DNA from 3 places in the Streptomyces sp. NPDC017095 genome. Region 3 is predicted to be linked to each of the others. Evidence: riboswitches for the same ligand, from Rfam matches in the RefSeq annotation. Region 3 holds a riboswitch; each other region holds the start of a gene.

Region 1 (3,199 bases), on a different contig from region 3:
ACCGCGGCGCACGGCCGTCCCACCAGGAGCCCGAGGGGCCTGTGGCGCGGGAGACGGTCTCCAGGAGAACGCCCTCCGGGGCGGCCGCCGCGCCGCCCCGGGTAGCTCAGCGTCCGGAAGGCCGCGGGTCAGTCGGCGATGGGCAGATACACCCGGTTGCCGGAGGCCGCGAACTCCTTCGACTTCTGCGCCATGCCCTCCTCGATCTCGGTCCGGCTGCCCCCGTGCTCACGCCGGATGTCCTGCGAGATCTTCATGCTGCAGAACTTCGGACCGCACATGGAGCAGAAGTGGGCCGTCTTGGCGGGCTCGGCCGGCAGGGTCTCGTCGTGGAACTCACGTGCCGTGTCGGGGTCCAGGGCGAGGTTGAACTGGTCCTCCCACCGGAACTCGAAGCGGGCGTCGGACAGGGCGTCGTCCCACTCCTGGGCACCGGGGTGCCCCTTGGCGAGGTCCGCCGCGTGCGCGGCGATCTTGTAGGTGATGACACCGGTCTTGACGTCGTCCCGGTTGGGCAGGCCCAGGTGCTCCTTGGGCGTGACGTAGCAGAGCATCGCCGTGCCCCACCAGGCGATCATCGCGGCACCGATACCGGAGGTGATGTGGTCGTACGCCGGCGCGACGTCGGTGGTCAGCGGGCCGAGCGTATAGAACGGAGCTTCATCGCAGATCTCCTGCTGGAGGTCGATGTTCTCCTTGATCTTGTGCATCGGGACGTGCCCGGGGCCCTCGATCATCGTCTGTACGTGGAACCGTTTGGCGATCCGGTTGAGTTCCCCGAGCGTCCGCAACTCGGCGAACTGCGCCTCGTCGTTGGCGTCCGCGATCGACCCCGGCCGCAGTCCGTCGCCCAGCGAGTAGGTGACATCGTAGGCGGCGAGGATCTCGCACAGCTCCTCGAAGTTCTCGTACAGGAACGACTCCTTGTGGTGCGCCAGGCACCACGCGGCCATGATCGAGCCGCCGCGCGAGACGATCCCGGTCTTGCGGTTGGCGGTGAGGGGGACGTACGCGAGCCGGACGCCCGCGTGGACGGTCATGTAGTCCACGCCCTGCTCGGCCTGCTCGATGACGGTGTCCTTGTAGATCTCCCAGGTCAGCTCCTCGGCCCTGCCGTCGACCTTCTCCAGGGCCTGATAGAGCGGCACCGTGCCGATGGGGACGGGGGAGTTGCGCAGCACCCACTCGCGGGTGGTGTGGATATTGCGCCCGGTGGACAGATCCATGACCGTGTCGGCGCCCCAGCGGGTCGCCCAGGTCATCTTGTCGACCTCCTCTTCGATGGAGGACGTCACGGCGGAGTTGCCGATGTTGGCGTTGACCTTCACCAGGAACCGCTTGCCGATGATCATCGGCTCGATCTCCGGATGGTTGACGTTGGCCGGCAGCACCGCCCGGCCCGCCGCGATCTCCTCGCGGACCACCTCGGGAGAGACGTTCTCCCGGAGGGCCACGAACTCCATCTCCGGCGTGATGTCGCCCCGGCGGGCGTACGCGAGCTGCGTGACCGCCTGGCCGTCGCGGCCCCGCCGAGGCTGCCGGGGACGTCCGGGGAAGACCGCGTCCAGGTTCCGCAGTCCGCCGCGCGGCGAGGTGTGCTTGATCCCGTCGTCCTCGGGACGGACCGGACGGCCCGCGTACTCCTCGGTGTCGCCACGGGCGATGATCCAGTTCTCCCGCACCGGTGACAGCCCCCTGCGGACGTCCGTGTCGACGAGTGGATCGGTGTACGGGCCCGAGGTGTCGTACAGCGTGACCGACTGCCCGTTGGTGAGATGCACCTGACGGACCGGTACGCGCAGGTCGGGGCGCGAGCCTTCGACATACGCCTTGTGCCAGCCGATGGACTTCCCGGCCTCCGGGGACTTCTCGTCCTGGACGGAGGCAGGCGTGCGTGCGTCCTTGTTGGTCATGAGACCTACTCCCTACGCCGGCATTACCCGGTAACAGGTTCGGCGGTCGACGCAGCGGTTCCCGTCTGCCGACATTCCCCGTGGACCATCGCTCGTTCCACGTGAAACATCGCGTCTACGGAGGTCAGCGCCCTCTCAGCCCGGTGCTCCGAGCTCCCGCGTGTGCAAAGGTGCCTCCACGCTAGCGTCATGTGTGGCGCGCTGAACAGTGGGCCCCCACCCGTTCTTGGGATGATCTGGCGGTGACCAGGATGGAGCAGTACCCGCACCAGCCGCCCGGGCCGCGCCGTCAAGACGGCTCGGAAGGGGGCGCCGGCCCCGGCCACGGAACCCCGGAGGGCGGCCGTGCAGCCGGGGAAGGCGGCGGTGAAGCCTTTGACGGGGGCCGTGACGTCTTCGCCGGGGGCCATGGAGCCCCCGTCGACGGCCGTGAAGCCGGTCGTGCGCACGGTCACTCGCACGGGCACAGCCACAGCCACGGTCCTGCGGCCCCGGTCTCCCAGCACCTGCGCAAGGTGATCGCGGCGATCCTGGTGCCCTTCACCGCGGCGGTGCTGGTCGGACTCGTGGTGCTCTGGCCCGGAGACGCCCCGTCCCACAAGCGCACCGGCGTCGGCTTCGACCGGCAGACCCAGCAGGCCACGGTCACCCGGGTCACCGAACTGAGCTGCACGGCGGCGAATGCCTCCGGTGTCCCGCCGACCGGCGACACGTCCACCGCCGAGGGCAGTTCGGCGCAGCAGCAGGCCGACGGGACCTGCAAGAAGGCGACCATCCGGGTGGACACCGGCAAGGACAAGGGCCGTACGTTCACCGAGATCGTGCAGCCGGACCAGCCGCGCCAGCTCCACCAGGGCGAGAAGGTCGTGGTCGCCTACGAGCCCTCGGCCCCGAAGAACCTGCAGTACGCGGTGACCGATGTGAACCGGACGTTCCCCATGGCCCTGCTCGCGGGTGTCTTCGCGGTGGCCGTGGTCGTGGTGGGCCGGCTGCGCGGTGTCATGGCCCTGGTCGCGCTGGCCGTCAGCTTCCTGGTGCTGACGCTGTTCATCCTGCCGGCGATCCTCCAGGGCGGGGACCCGCTGCTGGTGGCCGTGGTCGGGTCGAGCGCCATCATGCTGATCGCCCTGTACATGTGCCATGGCCTGTCGGCCCGTACGTCGGTGGCGGTGCTCGGCACGCTGATCTCGCTGTCGCTGATCGGCGGGCTCGGCTCGCTCTTCATCGGCTGGGCGGCGCTGACCGGCAACACGGACGACAGCACCGGTCTGATCCACGGTCTGTAC
Region 2 (3,199 bases), on a different contig from region 3:
GTGAGGACGGCGGCCGTGGCCAGGTCGAAGGTCTCGGAGGTCTGCCGGTAGATCTCCACCTCGATGGTGGAGAAGGCGGGACCGCCGAGGATCTGCACCACTCCGAAGGAGGTGAAGGTGAACAGGAACACCATCAGGGCGGCGGCGGCCACGGCGGGCCCGAGCGCGGGCAGCGTGACCTTGCGCCAGGCCGTCAGCGGGGAGGCGCCCAGCATCCGCGCGGCCTCCTCCTGCCGGGGATCGAGCTGCGCCCACAGGCCGCCGACCGTGCGGACGACGACCGCGTAGTTGAAGAAGACGTGGGCCAGCAGGATCGCCCACACCGTGGTGTCCAGCCGTACCCCCCACAGCTCGTCCAGCAGGCCGCCCCGGCCGACCAGCGCCAGGAAGGCGCTGCCGGCGACGACGGTGGGCAGCACGAACGGGACCGTGACGACGGCCCGCAGCAGGTGCCGGCCGGGGAAGTCGAGGCGGGCGAAGACATAGGCGGCGGGCAGCGCGAGCAGCAGGGTGAGCGCGGTGGAGGCGAGCGCCTGCCAGGTGGTGAACCACAGCACCTGCCGCAGGTCCGGCTGGGTGACGACGTCCGCGATCCGGCCGAGGTGCCAGGTGCCGTCCGTCTTCAGCCCGCGCGCGACGATCGCGGCGACCGGCCAGGCGAAGAACACGGCGAAGAACGCGACGGGCAGGGCCATCAGCCCCAGCCGCGCCGCGCTCCCGCGCCGGGTCCGGGCTACTTCAGTACGAGCGAGGTCCACGACTTGACCCACTGGTCGCGGTTGGCGGCGATCTTCCCGGGGGCCAGGGTCCGCGGGTCCTTCGCCGCCGGACCGTACCGCGTGAACTCGGCCGGCACCTTCGCGCCCTTCACCACCGGGTAGACGAACATGTTCAGCGGCATGTCCTCCTGGAACTGCCTGGTGAGCAGGAAGTCGAGGAGCGCCTTGCCGCCCTCGGGGTTGCGGGCGCCGGCCAGCAGCCCGGCGTACTCGGTCTGCCGGAAGCAGGTGCCGTACGCCACGCCGGTCGGGGCGGTTGCGGGCCGCTTCTTGGCGTAGATCACCTCGGCGGGCGGGGAGGAGGCGTACGACACGACGAGCGGCCGGTCGCCGCCGGCCTTCCTGCCCTCGGAGGAACCGGAGAACTCCTGGTAGTAGGCCTGCTCCCAGCCGTCGACGACCTTGACGCCGTTGGCCTCGAGCTTCTTCCAGTACCCCTCCCAGCCGTCGTCGCCGAACGCGGCGGCGCTGCCGAGCAGGAAGCCGAGGCCGGGCGAGGAGGTGGCCGCGTTCTCGGTGACGAGGAGGTCCTTGTACCGGGGCGCGGCGAGGTCGGCGAAGGTCCGCGGCGGGGTCAGCTTGTGCTCGCTGAAGTAGGCCTTGTCGTAGTTGACGCAGATGTCGCCGGTGTCGACGGGCGTGACGCGGTGCCCGGCCTGGCCGGCGCGGTCCGCGGGCGGGATCGCGGCGGAGCCCTTCGCCTCGTACGGCTGGAACAGGCCGTTGTCCAGGGCCCGGGAGAGCAGGGTGTTGTCGACGCCGAAGAAGACGTCGCCCTGCGGGTTGCCCTTGGTCAGGATCGCCTTGTTGACGGCCTGTCCGGCGTCGCCGTCCTTGAGGACCCGCAGCTTGTACCCGGACCGCTTCTCGAAGTCCTTGACGACGCTTTTGGAGACGGCCCAGGAGTCGTGGCTGACCAGGGTGACGGTCTTGGCGCGGGCGGAGTCCCCGGTGTCCGACGACCCGCACCCGGAGAGGGCCAGCAGGCCGAGACCGGCCGCCGCGGCCACGAGGGTCTTGGTGTGCACGTGAAGTGTCCTCCTGGAGTGGGCCAGGAAGAGACGCGGCCCTGTCCGGGGCTCCGCGGAGACCCGGACAGGGCGCAACAGCTTGAGTGGTGACCGAACTTCCTACCCAGAATGACCTGGGCGAGGTTCAGAGGGTCTGCGGCCCGGTGCCGCACTCTCAGCGCTGTGGCGCTCCCCTGTCGGAATATGAAGATATGTGGACGTGGTCAGATTACCGTTCGGTGGCCGCGAGCTGACCACAGGCTCCGTCGATCTCCTGACCGCGGGTGTCCCGGATGGTGACCGGCACCCCGTGCGCGGCGATGGCCTCCACGAACGCCTTCTCGTCCGCCGGCCGCGACGCGGTCCACTGGGAGCCCGGCGTCGGGTTCAGCGGGATCAGGTTGACGTGCACGGGCCTGCCCTTGAGCAGCCGGCCGAGCCGGTCGCCGCGCCAGGCCTGGTCGTTGATGTCGCGGATCAGCGCGTACTCGATCGACAGCCGGCGTCCGCTCTTCGCGGCGTACTCGAACCCGGCGTCCAGCACCTCGCGGACCTTCCAGCGGGTGTTCACCGGGACGAGGGTGTCGCGCAGCTCGTCGTCGGGGGCGTGCAGGGAGATCGCCAGCCGGCACTTGAAGTCCTCGTCGGCGAACCGGTGGATGGCCGGCACCAGGCCCACGGTGGAGACGGTGATCCCGCGCTGGGAGAGGCCGAGCCCGTCCGGGGCCGGGTCGGTGAGCGCCCGGATGGCACCCACGACCCGCTTGTAGTTGGCGAGCGGCTCGCCCATCCCCATGAAGACGATGTTGGACAGCCGCGCCGGACCGCCCGGCACCTCGCCGTCGCGCAGCGCCCGCATGCCGTCCACGATCTGGTGGACGATCTCGGCGGTGGACAGGTTCCGGTCGAGACCCGCCTGGCCGGTGGCGCAGAACGGGCAGTTCATCCCGCAGCCGGCCTGCGAGCTGATGCACATGGTCACCCGGTCCGGGTACCGCATCAGCACGGACTCCACCAGGGTGCCGTCGAACAGCCGCCACAGCGTCTTGCGCGTGGTCCCCTGGTCGGTGGACAGATGCCGGACGACGGTCATCAGCTCCGGGAACAGCGCTTCCTGCAGCTTGGCGCGCGAACCGGCGGGGATGTCGGTCCACTGCTCGGGGTCGTGCGCGTACCGCGCGAAGTAGTGCTGCGCGAGCTGCTTGGCGCGGAACGGCTTCTCCCCGACCTCGGCCACCGCGTCCTTGCGCTCGGCGGGCGTGAGATCGGCGAGATGCCGCGGCGGCTTCTTGGCTCCGCGCGGGGCGACGAAAGTGAGTTCTCCGGGCTTAGGCATGGCGTTACCAGTGTCGCAGATCGACCCGGGTGTCCCGGAGAGATGTCGGGGAGGCGTGCCTCACCATCTCACCG
Region 3 (3,199 bases):
GCGCGCCGGTGCGCAGTGCGACGCCCGCGTCGGCGTACCAGGCGGCCATGGGCGCGGCGGCCTCGGCGGGCAGGGCGCCGGCCAGCGGCCGGCCGGCGGCCTCCACGACGGTCACCGCGCAGCCGGCCTCGCGGGCGGCGGTGGCGAACTCGGCGCCGATCCAGCCGGCGCCCACGACGACGACGTCGTGCTGCCGGGCCAGCACGGGCCGCAGCCGGCCGGCGTCGTCCAGGGTGCGCAGCAGGTGCACGCCGGGCACGCCCTCGGTGCCGGGCAGCGTGACCGGTTCGGCGCCGGTGGCGAGGACCAGGACGTCGTAGGGCACCGGGCCCGCCTCGGTGTCCAGCTCGCGTGCGTCCGCCCGCAGGCCGCGCACCGCGCAGCCGAGCCGCAGTTCGACCCCGAGGGACTCGAAGTCGACGTCGAAGGCGGAGTCCTCGGCCTTGCCGAGCAGGACCGCCTTGGACAGCGGCGGCCGGTCGTAGGGCTGGTGGGGTTCGGCGCCGATGACGGTCACCCGGCCCCGGAAGCCCTGTTCCCGCAGGGCCACGGCGGTCTGCACCCCGGCCATGCCCGCGCCGACGACGACCACGCGCGGCCCCGGTGACGTGCCCTCTTGTGCTGTCTGCTCGCTCACCCGGTCACCTTAGACACATGACGGAACGTCAGTCAGCGGGCGTGCTCGGTGACCTGGTCCACAACGCTCGTGCCGGCGCCCGGACCGGACTCCCACTCCCAGGTCTCCGTCAGCCGCAGCCGCCCGTCCGGCAGCTCCCCGACCGTGGACACGCAGTGCCCGGAGGCGGTCGTCCCGTCGGTCCTGAGCTGCACGTACCGGAAGTCCAGCCGGTCGCCCTCGCGGGTGCCGACCAGATGGCCGCGCACCACGTCGCCGCCCGCGTACTCGGCCCAGACGGCGCCGTCCCGCTCGTGGTACGCGAACCGGGTGGCGGTGCCCACCTGGCCCGGGTCCTGGTCCGACACGGGGGCGAAGGCGAGTCCGTCGAGCGACCGGGCCATGGAACGGGGCTCCCTTACGGGTGAGGAGGGGTGCGGGCTAGGGTGGCCACCGTACAAGCACTCGCGGGAGCCCGGACGACCGGGCTGAGAGGGAGGCTCGCGGCCTCCGACCGTACGAACCTGATCCGGGTCATGCCGGCGAAGGGAGGGGCTCACCGCCCATGTCGTCACGTACGTCCGACGTCCTCGTCATCGGGGGCGGAATCATCGGCCTGGTCACGGCCTGGCGCGCGGCGCAGCGCGGGCTCGCCACAGCCGTCGTGGACCCCGCGCCCGGGGGCGGCGCCGCGCAGGTGGCGGCCGGGATGCTGGCCGCGGTCACCGAGCTGCACTACGGCGAGGAGACACTGCTCGGGCTGAACCTGGAGTCGGCCCGCCGCTATCCGGAGTTCGCCGCCGAGCTGACCGCGCTGACCGGCCAGGACCTCGGCTACCGGCGCTGCGGCACCCTCGCCGTGGCGCTGGACGCCGACGACCGGGCCCACCTGCGCGAACTGCACGCGCTCCAGCAGCGCTGCGGTCTGGCGGCGCAGTGGCTGTCCGGGCGGGAGTGCCGGCGCCTGGAACCGATGCTGGCGCCCGGGGTGCGCGGCGGGCTGCGGGTCGACGGCGACCACCAGATCGACCCGCGCCGGCTGGCCGCGGCCCTGGTCGCCGCGTGCGAGCGGACCGGTGTGGTGTTCCACCGCGACCGGGCGGAGCGCCTGGACGTGGTCGCGGACCGGGCCGCCGGCGTCACCACGGCGGACGGCACCGGGCTGCGCGCGGAGCAGGTGGTGCTCGCCGCCGGCAGCCTGAGCGGCCGCCTCGCGGGCGTGCCGCGGGAGCTGTCGCCGCCGGTCCGGCCGGTCAAGGGGCAGGTGCTGCGGCTGACCGTGCCGCCCCGGTACGCGCCGTTCCTGAGCCGGACCGTACGGGCCGTGGTGCGCGGCGGCCACGTCTATCTGGTGCCCCGGGAGAACGGCGAGCTGGTCGTCGGCGCCACCAGCGAGGAGCTGGGCTGGGACACGACGGTCACGGCCGGCGGCGTGTACGAGCTGCTGCGCGACGCCCACGAGCTGGTGCCCGGCATCACCGAGCTGCCGCTCACCGAGACCCGGGCCGGACTGCGCCCCGGCTCCCCCGACAACGCGCCGCTGCTCGGCCCGTCCGGCCTGGCCGGGCTGCTGCTGGCCACCGGTCACCACCGCAACGGGGTGCTGCTCACGCCGGTCACCGGGGACGTCCTGGCGCACACCCTGACCACCGGCGAACTCCCCGAAGAGGCACGTCCCTTCACTCCCCGGCGCTTCGGTGCCGCCCGCCCGGAACAGCAGGAGCAGCCCGTATGAGCACCTCCGTGACCATCTCCGTCAACGGCGAACCCCGCCGTGTCGCGCCGGGCACCGCACTGGACGCCCTGGTGCGCACGCTCACCGCGGCGCCGCGCGGGGTGGCCGCCGCCGTCAACGAGACCGTCGTCCCGCGGGCGCGGTGGGCGGCGACCGCGCTCGCCGAGGGCGACCGCGTCGAGGTCCTCACCGCCGTACAGGGAGGCTGAGCCATGGCCGACGATCCGCTGGTCCTCGGTGACCTGGCCTTCTCCTCCCGGCTGATCATGGGCACGGGCGGGGCGCCCAGCCTGGAGGTGCTGGAACGGGCGCTGGTCGCCTCCGGCACGGAGCTGACGACCGTCGCGATGCGGCGGGTGGACCCTTCCGTGCACGGCTCGGTGCTCTCGGTGCTGGAACGGCTCGGCATCCGGGTGCTGCCGAACACGGCGGGCTGTTTCACGGCCGGCGAGGCCGTGCTGACCGCCCGGCTGGCCCGGGAGGCGCTCGGCACGGACCTGGTGAAGCTGGAGGTGATCGCCGACGAGCGGACGCTGCTGCCCGATCCGGTGGAGACGCTGGAGGCGGCGGAGACGCTGGTCGACGACGGGTTCACGGTGCTGCCGTACACCAACGACGATCCGGTGCTCGCGCGCCGGCTGGAGGACGCCGGGTGCGCCGCCGTCATGCCGCTCGGCTCGCCGATCGGCTCCGGGCTCGGCATCCGCAATCCGCACAACTTCCAGCTCATCGTGGAGCACGCGCGCGTGCCGGTGATCCTGGACGCGGGGGCCGGCACGGCGTCCGACGCGGCGCTGGCCATGGAGCTGGGCTGCGCGGGGGTGATGCTGGCGTCGGCGGTGACGCGG

Evidence for each region. Region 3 has a riboswitch for thiamine pyrophosphate ahead of thiO (glycine oxidase ThiO). Riboswitches for the same ligand answer to the same signal wherever they lie in the genome.
Region 1: it holds a riboswitch for thiamine pyrophosphate, as region 3 does, so the genes downstream of both, thiC (phosphomethylpyrimidine synthase ThiC) here and thiO (glycine oxidase ThiO) in region 3, are expected to answer to the same signal.
Region 2: it holds a riboswitch for thiamine pyrophosphate, as region 3 does, so the genes downstream of both, ACH4OA_RS21920 (thiamine ABC transporter substrate binding subunit) here and thiO (glycine oxidase ThiO) in region 3, are expected to answer to the same signal.

Annotation. Positions count from the first base shown of each region.
Region 1 covers NZ_JBIROU010000003.1:488,429-491,627, reverse strand. Annotated here, with positions in the region: gene thiC (phosphomethylpyrimidine synthase ThiC) at 129-1,913, opposite strand; TPP riboswitch at 1,906-2,083, opposite strand; gene ACH4OA_RS08350 (YibE/F family protein) at 2,165-3,199, shown strand, end outside.
Region 2 covers NZ_JBIROU010000010.1:232,852-236,050, reverse strand. Annotated here, with positions in the region: gene ACH4OA_RS21925 (iron ABC transporter permease) at 1-695, opposite strand, end outside; gene ACH4OA_RS21920 (thiamine ABC transporter substrate binding subunit) at 734-1,807, opposite strand; TPP riboswitch at 1,889-1,995, opposite strand; gene rlmN (23S rRNA (adenine(2503)-C(2))-methyltransferase RlmN) at 2,019-3,125, opposite strand; gene ACH4OA_RS21910 (cytochrome P450) at 3,186-3,199, opposite strand, start outside.
Region 3 covers NZ_JBIROU010000011.1:125,122-128,320, forward strand. Annotated here, with positions in the region: gene ACH4OA_RS22910 (NAD(P)/FAD-dependent oxidoreductase) at 1-637, opposite strand, end outside; gene ACH4OA_RS22915 (hypothetical protein) at 670-1,020, opposite strand; TPP riboswitch at 1,074-1,184, shown strand; gene thiO (glycine oxidase ThiO) at 1,182-2,351, shown strand; gene thiS (sulfur carrier protein ThiS) at 2,348-2,560, shown strand; gene ACH4OA_RS22930 (thiazole synthase) at 2,564-3,199, shown strand, end outside.